Regions from separate parts of the Solibacillus sp. iso_87 genome, predicted to be linked through region 1. Evidence: predicted binding sites of a transcription regulator. Region 1 holds the regulator's gene; the other holds the start of a gene.
What was found. Region 1 encodes LexA, which represses DNA repair genes until DNA is damaged. Its sites were predicted from a motif close to CGAACATATGTTCG; they were not measured.
Positions count from the first base shown of each region.

Region 2: a site for LexA is predicted at 5,819-5,832, ahead of AC0VXV_RS17425 (carbohydrate kinase). Genes of this name have one in related genera too.

Region 1 is NZ_CM149656.1:2,476,208-2,484,510, reverse strand. It holds gene AC0VXV_RS12650 (gamma-type small acid-soluble spore protein) at 1-230, opposite strand, end outside; gene AC0VXV_RS12645 (DNA alkylation repair protein) at 499-1,206, shown strand; gene AC0VXV_RS12640 (5' nucleotidase, NT5C type) at 1,285-1,830, shown strand; gene AC0VXV_RS12635 (gamma-glutamyl-gamma-aminobutyrate hydrolase family protein) at 1,945-2,640, shown strand; gene lexA (transcriptional repressor LexA) at 2,724-3,347, opposite strand; gene yneA (cell division suppressor protein YneA) at 3,509-3,856, shown strand; gene AC0VXV_RS12620 (YneB family resolvase-like protein) at 3,843-4,499, shown strand; gene AC0VXV_RS12615 (DUF896 domain-containing protein) at 4,564-4,800, shown strand; gene tkt (transketolase) at 4,940-6,934, shown strand; gene AC0VXV_RS12605 (DNA helicase) at 7,165-7,728, shown strand; gene AC0VXV_RS12600 (alpha/beta hydrolase) at 7,742-8,303, shown strand, end outside.
Region 2 is NZ_CM149656.1:3,398,256-3,406,558, reverse strand. It holds gene AC0VXV_RS17460 (polyphosphate kinase 2 family protein) at 86-928, shown strand; gene AC0VXV_RS17455 (GNAT family N-acetyltransferase) at 1,002-1,562, shown strand; gene AC0VXV_RS17450 (beta-class carbonic anhydrase) at 1,613-2,182, opposite strand; gene AC0VXV_RS17445 (hypothetical protein) at 2,346-2,546, opposite strand; gene AC0VXV_RS17440 (aminopeptidase) at 2,711-3,946, opposite strand; gene motA (flagellar motor stator protein MotA) at 4,138-4,938, shown strand; gene motB (flagellar motor protein MotB) at 4,922-5,674, shown strand; gene AC0VXV_RS17425 (carbohydrate kinase) at 5,849-6,937, shown strand; gene AC0VXV_RS17420 (pseudouridine-5'-phosphate glycosidase) at 6,937-7,845, shown strand; gene AC0VXV_RS17415 (DUF1128 domain-containing protein) at 7,932-8,153, opposite strand.

The DNA.
Region 1 (8,303 bases):
TTGGCTTCAGCTTGCTGGTTTTGTCGCTTCACTTGGTTTACGTTAGTTTCCATACCGAATTCAGCATTCAAGGAACTTGATTGCTTTTGTAAACCACTGTTTGCAAACAAACCGGAAGATTGCTGCTTTTTAGCTTCAGCTTTTTGGTTTTGCTGCTTTACTTGATTAACGTCCGTTTCCATACCGAATTCGACGTTTTTATTATTGATGTTGTTTTTATTTTTTGACATCAATATCACCTCCTGAGATTATTCTGTTCAGAGGTTGTTTTATTATTCGGTTAAATAAATTGCCAATTTTTTATTAAATTTCAAAGTGCGGGTAACAATAAAAGGACAATGAAGCTTGAGTGTTTGTCGCCGTATATTTGCCGTAACTGTTTAAAATGAAAATTATAACTAGTAAGCCGATTATTGGAAAGAATGCTAGTTATGACGGGCGATTAAATCATATAATAGTAAGAGACAAATAATTTTAATAATATAGAAGGAGGAAATTATGAAACTCGATACAATGATGCAAGAATTAGAAGCACTTGGAAAAGAACGGACAAAAAAGATTTATATGTCCAATGGGGCAAAGGAGCCGGTGTTCGGTGTAACGATTGGCTCGATGAAACCGTTCGTAAAACAAATAAAAATAGATCAGGAACTGGCTGAACAGCTCTATGCTACAGGCAACTATGATGCTATGTATTTTGCAGGAATTATTGCGGATCCGAAAGCAATGACCGAGGAAGATTATGACCGCTGGATCGAGCAAGCCTATTTCTATATGATTTCCGATTATGTTGTTGCGGTGACATTGTCGGAATCCGATATTGCGCAAGAAGTAAGCGATAAATGGATTGCCAGTAGTGAGGACCTGAAAATGTCGGCAGGGTGGCATTGTTACTGCTGGCTTCTCGGAAATCGTAGAGATGAGGAATTTTCAAAGGAAAAGTTAATGGATATGCTTGAGTATGTAAAACAAAATATTCGTCAAGCACCGCAGCGTACACAAGTGGCTATGAACAATTTTGTTATGACAGTCGGTGTTTCATTTAAACCTTTACATGATGAGGCAGTGCAAATTGCTAATGAAATCGGACCAATTGAAACGAAACGGGAAGGAAAAAAACCGGGTCTGCTTCATGCTTATGCGGAAATTGAAAAACAGGTGGAAAAAGGGCGAATCGGTTTTAAACGTAAATATGTACGTTGTTAATTGTAAAGATTTATACCTTGTTTTTTCACAATATAATTGTATAAACTAAAATTAGGAAATTTCAAGGAGGCTTATTACATGAAAAAAAGTATTGCTATCGATATGGACCAGGTGCTAGCTGACTTTTATTCGAAATTACGTGTTACATATAACGAGAATTTCGGAACAAATTATACAGATGAAGAGTTTCTTCTGACGACACAGCGTGATTTGCCTCGAGAAGATGCGAAAAAATTATTTGCTTTATTAAATGAGCCAGACTATTTCAGAGATTTAAAAGTACTGGATGAAGATGCAATAGAAGTCATTCAAGAACTGCAGGAGCATTATGAAATTTTTATTGCGACAGCTGCAATGGATGTACCGGGATCATTTACAGCAAAATACGATTGGTTGATGGAGCATTTACCCTTTATTAAAACACAGAACATTGTGTTTTGCGGAAATAAAGCGGTAATACATACCGATTATTTAATTGATGACAGCCCACGCCAACTCGCAGCATTTAAAGGAACAGGCATATTGTATTCGATGCCGTACAATCGGTCAGAAGAAGGTTTCATGCGTGTTCATAACTGGAAAGAAATTAAACGGTATTTTATAAAACAAATGGAAACGGTTTAAGGATTAAAGGGTTGCGATTATGCAATCCTTTTTATTTTTGTAGTCATTTAGTGTAACGAAATAGTATAATTTAAATTATTGGAATTATCTATAAATAATAAGGGGATAAAAAGAATGAAACCGATTATTGGATTTACAATGTATGATTTTGACAAGAAATTGGATATTAACAACGCATACTTAACTTCGATTGAACAAGCGGGAGGTATTCCAATCTGTATACCCAATGCTACAGAAGAAAACGTAGATGCATTATTAAATCTAATTGATGGCCTCGTATTAATTGGTGGAGCGGATATAGATCCATTGTTGTTTAATGAAGAACCGCACCGTCATATCGGAAGTGTTGTACGAAAACGTGATGACAGCGATCTTTTATTAGTGAATGAAGCCTATAAAAGACAAATGCCTGTTCTCGGTATTTGCCGCGGACAACAGATTATGAATGTCGCATTTGGGGGAACGATCATTCAGGATATACCCTCACAAGTAGAAAATACAATTTTACATAAACAACCTTCAAAGCGTGGGGAATTGGCACATACCGTTGAAGTAAAGACACCTAAATTTAAAGAGATTTTTAAAGATGACTCATTCCGTGTAAATACATTTCATCATCAATCGGTTGGAAAGCTCGGAGAAGGGCTCGTAGTTTCGGCTATTGCTAAGGACGGCATTATTGAAGGGATTGAACATGAATCGCATCCATATTGTGTCGCGGTGCAATGGCATCCGGAAGAATTGGCTCCGAACGGGGATGTTTATGCACAGCGCTTATTTAATAGTTTTGTAGAAGCATGCAATAAATAATGAAAGGCTCAGTCGTTCACGGCTGGGCTTTTTATTTTGAAAATAAAAAACTTGCCGATTCTATTAGAATGGCAAGCTTATGATTAATGGATATTTCGATAGAGGCCGACTACTTTACCTAAGATAGAAACTTGGTCGACAATGATTGGCTCCATCGAGCTATTCTCAGGCTGTAGACGGAAATGAGTTTTTTCTTTGTAAAAGCGCTTGACAGTCGCTTCATCGTCTTCCGTCATTGCTACGACAATCTCTCCATTGTTCGCAGTAGACGTTTTTTTAACGATAACATAATCCCCATTTAAAATACCGGCTTCAATCATGGATTCTCCCATAATTTCAAGCATAAACAATTCCTCTTCCGGTGAACCGTAAGCATCCGGCAACGGGAAATATTCCTGAATATCCTCGATTGCTGAAATAGGCAGACCAGCTGTAACTTTACCGATCAACGGAACATGAATGACACCTTGTTTCGCGATGTTCATCTCTTCCTGGTCCAATATTTCAATGGCACGCGGCTTTGTAGGATCACGGCGGATAAGCCCTTTACTTTCTAAACGAGCTAAATGCCCGTGGACAGTTGAACTGGAAGCTAAACCAACCGCTTCTCCAATTTCGCGAACTGATGGCGGATAGCCTTTAGCACGAACTTCCTCTTTTATAAAAGTTAGAATAGCTTGCTGCCGCTTTGAAATTTTTTGTGTCAACTAACTCACCTCTTTATCATGCTATTTTTCTTAAAGTAAGTATAGCAGTATGCGAACATGAATGCAAACATAAGTTCGAAAAAAACGGTTGACAAAAACATATGTTCGTATTATTATGAGAACAAATATTCCGAACATACATTCGAAAGAGGGTTTTTCTAATGAAAAGAATTAAATTAAATGGCTTCACATCAATGTTTCTACTATTTTCTGTACTTATGATTGCTTTATTCATGATGCAGGACGATAATATTGAATTATACGAACACGTAAGCATAGAGCATGGCGATACTTTATGGTCGTTGGCAGAACAATATGGTGGTAAAATGGCTAAGCATGATTGGATCAATGAAGTAAAAAAGGAAAACGGAATGCTGGATGAAAAAGTTGTTTTAGGACAAGTATTGGTTGTACCTGTAGAAAAAGATTCACAATACATTGCCCAGCTGAATGAATCCTCCGATATGCAATCGATTAAAGTAGCGAGAGGGAACAATGATAAAAACTAAAGCAGTAATTTATTGCCGTGTCAGTACGGATAAAAATACACAAGAAACATCACTAGCCCGTCAGCAGGAGGAGCTGATAAAATACGCAAAATCATTCGGCTATAAAGATGTGGAGATTTTCATGGATCAGCATAGTGGATATGATGTTGATCGAGACGGATTGCTCGACATGCTTGACTGTATGAAAGAGTGCGGCATAAAAGCATTATTTGTACAGGATGAGACCCGTTTAGGGCGAGGGAATGCCCGGATGGCAGTGCTTCACCTACTGCAAAAATATGAAGCGACAGTATATACATTGAATGATGCAGGTCCTGTCGTATTAAATGAAATGGATACAATGCTGCTAGAAATTTTGGCGATTGTGGAAGAGTATCAGCGTCGTATGCATAATGCAAAAATCCGCCGGGGAATGCGCCGTGCTGTAGAAAATGGATACCAGCCGCAAAATAATTTAAAAAACCGTGGCAATATTGAAGGGCGTGAACGAAAAGAAGTGCCTGTCGAAGAAATTGTTCAGCTTCGCCAGAAAGGTTTAACATTTGCGGAAATTGCTACGACTATGTCGGGCTTGGGCATTTCTATCAGTAAAGCGACCGTACATAGAAGGTATATTGAATATATGGAGCGACTTGAAGAGTAAACACTTGTTTTCAAGTCGTTTTTTTTATACCTTTGTAGTAGGTAGGAAGAAAGGTGAGATTCAAATGTTATCAAAAGAAAAATTAGCTCGTATTAATGAGCTTTCTAAATTAGCGAGAGAAGGTAAATTGACGGAAGAGCAGGCGAAGGAACGTACAGCACTGCGCAAAGAATATTTAGATACTTTCCGTACTACAATGCGCGATACAATCGAGCATGTGAAAGTAATTGATGAAGAAGGCAATGATGTGACACCTGAAAAATTAAAACAAATTAAATCACAGAAGAAATTCTTAAACTAACAACTTTTCATTAATATGTCACATTTCATATAAAGTATGACATATTTTATGGGACGTTTTTAGAAATTATTGTTTTCTTGTGAAAATTTGTCTACACTATAAAATGTATAAATATCGTACGAGGAAAGGATGTCACATAATGACACAACAGATGGATCAGTTAGCAATTAACGCAATCCGTACACTATCAATCGACGCAATTGAAAAAGCAAATTCAGGTCACCCGGGTTTACCAATGGGTGCTGCACCTATGGCCTATACATTGTGGACGAAGCATTTACGCCATAACCCACAAAATCCTAATTGGTATAATCGTGACCGTTTTGTATTATCAGCTGGACATGGTTCCATGCTTTTATATAGTTTATTGCATCTAGGTGGCTACGGATTAGAGATGGAAGAGATCAAAAACTTCCGTCAATGGAATTCAAAAACACCGGGACATCCTGAATATGGTCATACAGTTGGTGTAGAAGCGACAACTGGTCCATTAGGACAAGGTATTGCAATGTCAGTAGGTATGGCTATGGCTGAACGTCACTTGGCAGCAACATACAACAAGCCAGGTAAAGACATTGTAGACCACTATACATTTGCACTATGCGGTGACGGAGATTTAATGGAAGGTGTTGCTGCAGAAGCGATTTCTCTTGCAGGTCACTTAAAACTGGATAAATTAATTGTCCTATATGATTCAAATGACATTTCACTTGATGGTGATTTAGAAAAGTCATTCTCGGAAAACATCCAAAAACGTTTTGAATCATACGGCTGGAACTATTTAAAAGTTGCAGACGGTACAGATATCGTGGAAATTAATTCAGCTATTGAAAAAGCGAAACAAAATACTGGCGGCCCAACTGTAATCGAAGTGAAAACTGTTATCGGTTTTGGTTCTCCTAACAAATCCGGTAAAGCAGATTCACATGGTGCTCCTTTAGGACTTGATGAAGTTACTTTAACAAAAGCTGCATACGCTTGGGAACATGAGCCATTCTTCATTCCAACTGAAGTATATGATACATTTAAAGCTGCAAGTGAAGTACAAGGTGTACAAGCAGAAACAGCATGGAATGAATTATTCGAAAGCTACAAAAACGAATATCCAGAACTGGCTGCACAGTTTGTAAACGCAATGGAAAACAAATTACCAGAGAACTTTGCATCTGAATTACCTGTATATGAAGCAGGTACTGCAGTAGCTACTCGTTCATCATCTGGTGATGCAATCAATGCAATTGCTAAAACTACTCCATCATTCTTCGGAGGTTCTGCTGACTTAGCAGGCTCAAACAAAACAACAATTAAAGGCGCTGGCGATTTCTTTGCTGAAACTCCGGAAGGCCGTAATATTTGGTTTGGTGTTCGTGAATTTGCTATGGGTGCTGCGCTGAACGGTATGGCATTACATGGAGGCTTAAACGTATTTGGCGGTACTTTCTTTGTATTCTCCGACTATGTACGCCCAGCAATTCGTTTATCTGCATTAATGGGATTACCTGTAACATACGTGTTTACACATGACTCAATTGCAGTAGGGGAAGATGGTCCTACACATGAGCCAGTCGAGCATTTAGCATCATTACGTGCAATGCCGAATCTTTCAGTGATCCGTCCTGCAGATGCAAATGAATCTGTAGCTGCATGGAAATTAGCTGTTGAGAGCAAATCAACGCCAACTGTATTAGTATTATCTCGTCAAAACTTGCCGGTATTGGATGTTGCAACAGAGACAGTATACGAAGGTGTTGAAAAAGGCGCATATGTTGTTTCAGCTTCAGCTAAAGAAACTCCGGATGCACTGTTAATTGCAACTGGTTCTGAAGTTGGCTTGGCGGTAGAAGCGAAAAAAGCATTGCTTGCAGAAGGAATTGACGCATCTGTTGTATCAATGCCATCAATGGACCGCTTTGAAAAACAGTCGAAGGAATACAAAGAATCTGTATTACCAAAAGCTGTGACGAAGCGTTTAGCAATTGAGATGGGTGCATCACTTGGCTGGCATAAATATGTTGGCTTTGAAGGCGATGTATTGGCAATCGATAAATTTGGTGCATCGGCTCCAGAGAAAATTGTGTTAAAAGAATACGGCTTCACAGTAGAAAATGTAGTTGCGAAAGTAAAAGCACTTTAATTCGAAGCTCAAAATGTCACTTGTCTACTATGGCAAGTGGCATTTTTTCATTTCTAAATCAATCGGAAGCCTGGCTAATTGTTTAGACGATAAGAAAAAAGCTTTGGCAAAAAGAGCAAATTCAGATACAATATGCCCATACAAATAATTGGATAACGTGCGATTTTACTGAAGGAATGGTACGATAATAAAGCAATATGGAAGTATCAGATGAAGGATGTGGATGAATAATGACAGCAGAAAATAAGCAAAAAGAAATTACTACATATATCGAACAGACACTTTATTTCCTATCGAATAAAGCGGACCTTGAAAAATTCCAAACAATGCTTCAAAAAAATATTGATGAAAAAAGAGCTTCCTCCACATCAACGACTGATTTTTATGATCGATTAATGTTAAATATTGCGTATTATGTGGAAAATAAAATTGCATGGACAGATCTTGTTCGGGAAACATTCAGTTCAGGAAAAGTGCCAAGCGTTTCTTATATCGAAAATGAATTAATGGCACAGCAAATGCAAATTCGCAACAGTGTCGGAGAGAAAATGGATGATTATAAGAAAGCTTTCCATCAGCAATATGAAGCATTAAAGATAGAAGATGAAGATGTGATATACGATTATGCGTATGCATCGGTAGAGCATGCATACCGAATTGATTTTTTGGCAGTTGCTTGTGCTAAAAATGCAAATATTTTAACAGAAGGCGATATCGAGGAAACAATCAAATTGCTAGATGGCTATATGGCTTATTACACGGACCAGCTTGTCAATAAAATGACGCTTTCTTAAAAGGAGATATAAAATGAACACACCATTTATTTATTTACACAAAGCACCTAAAGTAGATGCAGATAAGCAACCGGCGATTTTCTTACTGCATGGATTAGGGAGCGATGAAAACGATTTACTGCAACTTGTTGATTCATTTTCAACAAATTGTCATATTTTTAGTTTGCAAGGGCCGATTAAACATCGTCCCGGCTATGCATTTTATACATTTGAAGAAGAGGGTAAGCCGAATCGTGCCATCTTTGATAAAGTGCTGAAAGGTATTGAATTATTTATTAAAGAAGCCATTTGGGAATTCAATTTGGATGAACAGCAAATATATGTTGTTGGCTTCAACCAAGGGGCAGCGATGGCACAGTCACTTGCAATGGTGATGGGCAATGCCATTCGTGGAACAGCAGCATTAAGCGGTTATTTACCGGAATTCGCTGCGCTTGAATATAGTAAAAAAACGATGGATAAATCTAAAATCTTTATTTCTCACGGGGAATATGATTATGATTTTCCGATTGAATGGGCAGAGCATGCCGTTCGTTTTTTCAACGACTATGACACGGACGTAACATTCAGAACTT
Region 2 (8,303 bases), 920 kb from region 1:
AAATAAATGACTGCAACAATTACCAATTCCATACACTTTCAAGTAAAATATACATAAATAAATGGAGTAGGGGAGGCAGCACTATTTGAAAAAGCTAAAAGATGTGGATTTATCGCAAAAACTGGAGAAGGAAATCTATAAGAAGCAATTGAAAGCTTTGCAATACGAAATGCTAAATGCCCAGCAATTTTTATTCAACAATAAAATTGGCCTTATTATTGCATTTGAAGGTATGGATGCAGCAGGCAAAGGGGGAGCGATCAAGCGCCTAACAGAACGTATCGATCCGCGCGGGTTAATGGTATGGCCGATCTCTGCCCCACAGCCTCATGAAATGAGGTATCATTATATGCAACGTTTCTGGAGAAAGTTGCCGCAGCATGGCCAGATCGCAATTTTCGACCGTTCCTGGTATGGGCGGGTATTGGTGGAGCGCATAGAAGGGTTTGCTGAAGAAGCAGAGTGGAAACGCGCTTATGAAGAAATTAATAGCTTTGAGAAACAGCTGACAGATGAAGATTATATAATGATTAAATTTTGGATCCATATCGATTCGGATGAACAGCTTAAACGTTTTAATGAAAGAGCAGCCGATCCGTATAAATCATGGAAATTGACAGCTGAAGATTGGCGGAACCGTGATAAATTTAATTTATATTTTGAGGCAGCCGATGAAATGTTCGAAAAAACCGATTCGGAAAACGCTCCTTGGCACTTAATAGCAGGGAACGACAAAAACTACGCACGTGTTCAAGTACTAAAAGAAACAGTTGCCCATATAGAAAAAGAAGTTACAAAACGGGGCATGAAGCTTACAAACATTTTCGAAAAGGTTAAAGAAACAGTTGTAGATAAAGAGAAAACGGAATTTATAGATATAAAGCCAGAGCCTGTAAAATCAATAAAGAAAAAGTTGAAAAAACGGTAGGCAAGCTTTGAAATGAAATGAAGGTGGTTCAATGAAAAGCTTATTCAAGCTATTTCACAAGAAGGAGGGTCCAATGGTTCGACTTATTGGGCAACAATGTTCGCTTCGCACATTTACCCCGTCCGATGCGAAAGGGTTGGCAAAATTATTAAGAGACAATAAAATGTATTGGTCCGAATTTGAACCATTACATCGCGATGAATTTTACACAGAACAAGTACAGTATAATAAGATTTTGGAAAGCGTACATTTGCTGCAAACAAACCGGGAATTTTCTTTCGGAATTTTTTACAATGCGACAGGTCAATTAATCGGGCATATTTCACTCTATTCAATTAAACGTTTACCTTATTCAAGCGGTTTTATCGGCTATTCAATGGATGAGAATTTCACAGGTAGAGGAATTGTGACCGAAGCGGTACGTCTAGTTATGGAATTCGCTTTCATAACATTGAATCTTCACAGAATAGAGGCATATGTTGCACCACCAAATTCAGCTTCCATTCGAGTATTGGAAAAGTCGGGTTTTACAAGGGAAGGGTTATTGCGAGAGCTGTTGTATATAAACGGAAAATGGGTCGACCATTATATGTACGCCATTTTGCAGCGGGAATATAAAGGGACGACAATATAAAAAAGCGACAGTGTTCATTATGAAGAGCACTGTCGTTTATCATTTATTATTTATTTTTGGTCAACTGTGCCGTCCGTTACCAAATCCAGCTTTCCTGTTGCAGGATCGATAATAAGACCATGTACAGGAACACCTTTTGGCATTAGCGGATGTGTTCTAACTAAATCAACACTCTTTAATACGCTTGTTTCAACATCCCCAAAACCGCATAACCATTCTTTTAAATCAAATCGAGCGTAATTGATGACATCAATCGTTTCCTGTTTAATCCCTCGTTCAAGCATATGACCGATCATTACGTTCGGATCAACTGCACTCATCCCGCAGTCGTAGTGGCCGATAATATATACTTCATCCGCCTGTAATTCATAAACCGCTACAAGTAAACTACGCATAATCCCGCCGAATGGGTGATTTACGATTGCCCCTGCACTTTTTACAACTTTGACATCCCCATTGCGCAAATTCATTGCTTTAGGTAGTAATTCAACTAAACGTGTATCCATACAAGTTAAAACAACAATTTTTTTATCAGGATATTTTGTTGTAGCATACTGCTCATATTGTTTTTCATCTACGAATTTTCCGTTAAACTCTAAAATTGTTTGTAATGCAGACATTTGTTCTTCAAACCCCTTTCGATTCTTTTATATTTTAAAATATTTTTTAGATAATTCAAATAAATGCGCATTAATAAAGTTAAATTTCTACTAAATAGAGAGAAGTATAGCAAGAATCCGCTATCGAAAAAAACAACCACCTTTTAGAGTGGTTGTAAAAAACTTAATGATGATGGTGGCCATCCAATGATTTTTCGTTTGGCGCAAATGTGTTTGCCTTTGAATCTACTATAACAGAGTCGTGTGATTGTAAACCAATACGTAAATACATAATAAACATAAATAAGAATACAAGAAGTATTACCGTAAATCCTAACACTACCGTATAGTAGTCAGATAAGAACGGATAATGGTGATCAAACATTATAAAAACTCCTCTCTATTTTAGTGATAACAATCATTAACCAATTATAACCTAAAAAATTGGAACATTGTAGGGTAATTTAGTTAGTTAATGTAGAAAAAATTGTAAATATGGCGACATCTTAAAATTTTATTTATTGCTAAAAGACGGATTCTATCTTGCTATTAAAATGCCCAGTTCCCATTACGGAAAACTGGCTCAGCTTGTCCATTTGTAGTAATTCCGTCAATATTCATCTGTTCAGAGCCGATCATGAAATCGACATGTGTAATACTTTCATTTAAACCGTTTGCTTTTAACTCATCACGTGACATTGACTTTCCGCCTTCGATACAAAATGCATAAGCGCTGCCGATTGCCAAATGGTTAGATGCATTTTCATCGAATAATGTATTGTAAAATAAAATATTCGATTGTGAAATTGGAGAATGGAATGGAACAAGTGCTACTTCTCCTAAATAATGTGAGCCTTCATCTGTAGCAACAAGATTTTTTAACACTTCTTCACCTTGCTCGGCCTCTACTTTAACAATGCGCCCATTTTCAAATGTAAGTTTGAAGTTGTCGATAATATTACCGCCATAGCTTAATGGTTTTGTACTAGATACATACCCGTTTACACCATCTTTATGCGGTACTGTGAAAACTTCTTCAGTCGGCATATTTGCCATGAACTCTTCGCCTTTTTCGTTGATACTGCCTGCCCCGCACCACAAATGTCCTTTAGGAAGCTCAATCGTCAAGTCCGTCCCAGGAGCTGTATAATGCAATTTCGCATAGTTTTTATTGTTTAAGTAATCAACTTTTTCATGCAAGTTGTCATTATGCTGTGCCCAAGCTTCTACTGGGTTATCCAGATCCGCACGTGTCGCTTTAAAGATGGCATCCCATAATGCATCTAATTGCTTTTCTTCCGGTAAATCCGGGAATACTTTACGAGCCCATTGTTTTGATGGAGCTGCAATAACCGTCCAGCTAATTTTATCCGACTGAACATATTGACGGTATTTGTTTAATGCAGTGCCTGAAGCCTTCTGGAATGCTGCAATTCGTTTTGAATCAATCCCCGACAGTAAATCCGGACTTTGAGATACGATGCTCATAAATGCCGCACCTTCCTCAGCAAGCCATTCACGCTCCTGTACTTTCCAAGGAGGGAAGAAGTCGAAAGAATCTTCCGGTGCCAACTCATATCGAGCACGTGTAATTTGATCATCTGTATAATCTACAAATACTTGTTTAGCTCCAATTTCATAAGCGATTTTTGTCACTACTTGTACAAAAGGTGCCGATTCGATAGAAGCAGCAATATACAAATATTGATTCGGCTGAATATTGACACCGATTTTTACTGCTAGTTCTGCGTATTTCGTTAAATTTGCTTCGAACATAGAATTCATTGATTCATTCCTCCAATAATTTTCTTAAAAATTAGTTAATTCCTGACACATTAATAGTCATATTCGAGCTTAGATAAGAACAATAATGTGTCAAAAATAAAAAAATCTTCTTATAACTAGTGTAAAGGAAGTTAATAAAAATTTAAATATACCGAAATAAGAAAAGACATCGTAATTTGGAGGTACTATATATGGATATATCATCAGTTGTTGGGGTTATCATCGCCTTTATCGCCCTGTTAGTCGGGATGTTCTTAAAAGGCGTTACACCGGAAGTGTTAATAAACCCTGCTGCGATTTTAATTATTATTTTCGGTACGATTGCTGCAGTTACAATCGCTTTCCCGATGAAGGAATTAAAAAGGATTCCAAAGCTATTTAAAATTTTATTTTCAGAAACAAAACTCGCAAGTGATATCGACTTGATCAAAATGTTTTCACAATGGGCAGATTTAGCTCGTCGTGAAGGGTTATTGGCATTAGAAGGCAAAGCAGCTGAGATTGAAGATCCGTTTTTAAAAAATGGTTTAACATTAGCGATTGATGGTCAAAACGCAGACTATATTCGCGATGTATTAACAGAGGAAGTTGAAGCGCTGGAAGACCGCCATGCAAGTGGAGCAGGCATTTTCTCGCAAGCGGGTACATATGCACCGACACTTGGGGTATTAGGTGCAGTAGTAGGTCTTATCGCTGCATTAAAAGATATGTCTGATATTGATAAATTAGGTCATGCCATTTCAGCGGCCTTTGTTGCAACGTTATTGGGTATTTTCACAGGTTACGTTTTATGGCATCCATTTGCCAACAAGCTAAAACGCAAATCTGCTGTAGAAGTTAAGCAAAAGCTGATGATGATTGAAGGGATTTTATCCGTACTTGAAGGTGAAGCGCCTCGTGTGATCGAGCAGAAGCTGGCTTCATATTTAACGATGGAAGAACGTAAGCAAATTACCGAAAGCGGGGCGGGTGGCCTTGGCAAAGAAGCGTAAAAGACATAAAAAGCATGAGGAGCATATTGACGAGTCCTGGTTAGTGCCTTATGCAGATATATTAACTTTATTATTAGCGTTATTTATTGTACTTTTTGCATCAAGCTCAGTGGATGAGAAGAAATTAGAGCAAATGTCAGCAGTATTTAATAATATTTTTACCGGTGGCACAGGTGTAATGGACAACTCATCTGTCATACAACCACCTGATAATTCAACAACAGGGTTATCCAAATATATGGAGGATCAGGAACGCCTGCATGAAACGCAAAACCGTGTGGACGAGTTTATCGCGATTAATGAACTGGAAGATCAGTTTGAAACGAAAATGACAGAAGAAGGATTATTGATTACAATCCGGGACAGTATTTTATTCGATATGGGGCGAGCGGATGTAAAAGCGGAATATGCAACAATTGCTGACGAGCTTGCTCAACTATTAATGTTTGATCCACCGCGTAATATTGTCATTACAGGTCATACAGATAATGTACCGATTAAAACACCGGAATTTGATTCTAACTGGGATCTGTCAGTTATGCGTGCAGTAAATTTCATGAAGGAAATCGTTTCGGGCAATGAAGGACTTGATTCCAAATACTTTAGTGTTAAAGGCTTTGGAGAATTCCAGCCAATTGCTACGAATGATAATGAAGAAGGCAGAGCTAAAAACCGCCGTGTTGAAGTGCTCGTACAGCCACGTATAGCAGAAAATGGCGATATAATTGTAGAATAGTAAGAAAGCTGTCCAGAAAGGGAACCTTCTGAACAGCTTTTTTTATTAAAATTCATTGCTCATAAAAGAAGAAAGTACTTCCATACTACTGGATGAAAAGATTTAGTATTAATTTGACAATGGGTAAACAAAAGTTTATAATTATAAACAAATGTTTGATTCGAGGTGATAAAGTTGAATGAAAAGGAAAAATTAATTTTTCAATTAATAAAAAGGAATCCCTACTTATCACAACAGGAAATGGCGGAACAGCTTGGAATGTCCAGGCCGGCGCTTGCTAATATGATTTCTTCGCTTATAAAACGAGGGGAAATTTTAGGGCGTGCCTATGTTTTGCCGGAAAAAAATCAAATCATTGCAATTGGTGGTGCCAATATCGATCGTAAATTCACTATTGAGCAAAATGTCCAATTAGGGACTTCCAATCCTGCTACTGTTACAGAATCTGTAGGCGGCGTAGCCCGTAATATTGCAGAAAACTTAGGGCGATTAGGCAACCGTGTTTCACTGATTACTGTAATGGGTGAAGATCATGATAGTGCATTTATTGAACAAAATTGTAAGAGTATGATGAATGTAGATTTAGTAGAGAAATTAAGCGATTATAATACAGGTTCTTATACAGCAGTACTTGATAATATGGGCGAACTGGTAATATCGATGGCAAATATGGCGATTTATGATAAGTTGTTGCCGAGTGTTTTAAAAAAGCACGAAGCAATATTACAAAATGCCAGCTGTATTGTCATTGACTTAAACAGCCCGCTAGAAACAGTAGAATATATTAGGACATTCGCAATAGAGCGTAATATCGCATTGGCGGTTATCCCTGTTTCGTCACCAAAGATGAAGAATTTGTCGCAGGACCTGCATGGTGTCCGTTACTTTATTTGCAATCGTGATGAGGCGGAAAGCTATTTAAATATAAAGCTGGAAACATATAGCCATTATGAAAAAGCTGTTAGCATGTTGTTGCAAAAAGGAGCGGAGCATATTGTGCTCACTTTAGGCGAGCATGGAGTAATGGTAGGTAACAAAGGTAATGTAGTACATTACAAGGCAATTGCAACTAGAAATATTGTCGATGTTACAGGTGCCGGAGATGCATTTGTCAGTGCCTTTTTACATGGTGTATTAAACGATGAAGAGCTTGAAGAAGCGATCCAGCTCGGATTGGTAAATGCATCAAAAACATTGCAATCGGATAAAACAGTTCGTGAAGATTTAACAAAAGATAACTTACTTGAATGGAGGAATTTATAATGGAACAATATTTATCATATTCACAAGAGGTATTAGAAGCTAAAGAGAAAGGCTTACCAATCGTCGCATTGGAATCTACAATTATTTCACACGGTATGCCATATCCACAAAATGTACAAACAGCTCGTGAAGTGGAACAAATTATTCGTGATGGCGGTGCTGTACCAGCAACAATCGCATTAATCGATGGGAAAATTAAAATCGGTTTATCCGATGAAGAATTAGAAATGTTCGGTAATGCTCAAGGTGTAGCAAAGACAAGCCGTCGTGATATTGGCTATTTACTTGCAACAAAAAAAATCGGTGCAACAACTGTAGCCGCAACTATGATCTGTGCTGAGCTTGCTGGTATTGAATTATTCGTAACAGGCGGGATTGGCGGAGTTCACCGTGGCGCTGAAACAACAATGGATATTTCTGCAGACTTGGAAGAGCTGGCAATGACAAATGTAGCTGTAGTGTGTGCAGGTGCAAAATCGATTTTAGATATCGGCTTAACATTGGAATACCTTGAAACAAAAGGTGTACCGGTAATCGGTTACGGAACAGATAAATTGCCTGCATTCTATGCACGTGAAAGTGAATTCGATGTAAATATCCGTGTTGATTCTGCAGAAGAAACAGCCGCAATTTTACGCGCAAAATGGGATCTAGGTTTACGTGGCGGTGCATTAATCGCAAACCCAATTCCAGTAGAAGATGCTATGGAATCAAGCGTTATCGACGGAATTATTGAAAATGCATTAAATGAAGCGAAAGAACAAGGTATCGCAGGCAAAAATGTAACACCATTCCTTTTAGGCAAAGTAAAAGAGCTGACAGAAGGTAAATCATTGGATGCAAATATTGCCCTTGTTAAACATAATGCCCGTGTAGGTACAAAAATCGCTGTCGAATTAAATAAATAATTAATATTTCCTGGGGAATAGGAAATGAAAAAAAGAAGCTTGTCGAATTAATCGATGAGCTTCTTTTTCACATTACACATTTGATGTTATTTACGAAGGGCGCCTAATTCTGCTACGATGGCATTCATTTCGCTTGGGCTAAATGAATCGCGTTTCATAACCATTTCATATAAATATTGTAGATCTTCGTATTTTTCTTCATCAAATGCAGTAGACTGCATAGCATCAACATTTACCATACGAAGTTTTTCTTTAATTTGCTCGATCATATAGATTACATTTTGCTGCGACGGATTTGATAAGTCCATAATTTGTGTGCCCTACCTTTCAATGTTTACAAAAATATCATTTCATGCAACCATCATCTTGTCAACAGGTTAAAGTTTACTGAATACTTTTAATAATATCGAACATTCGTTAAAATACAAATAGATAAGTTTTATGAAAAATTATTAGGG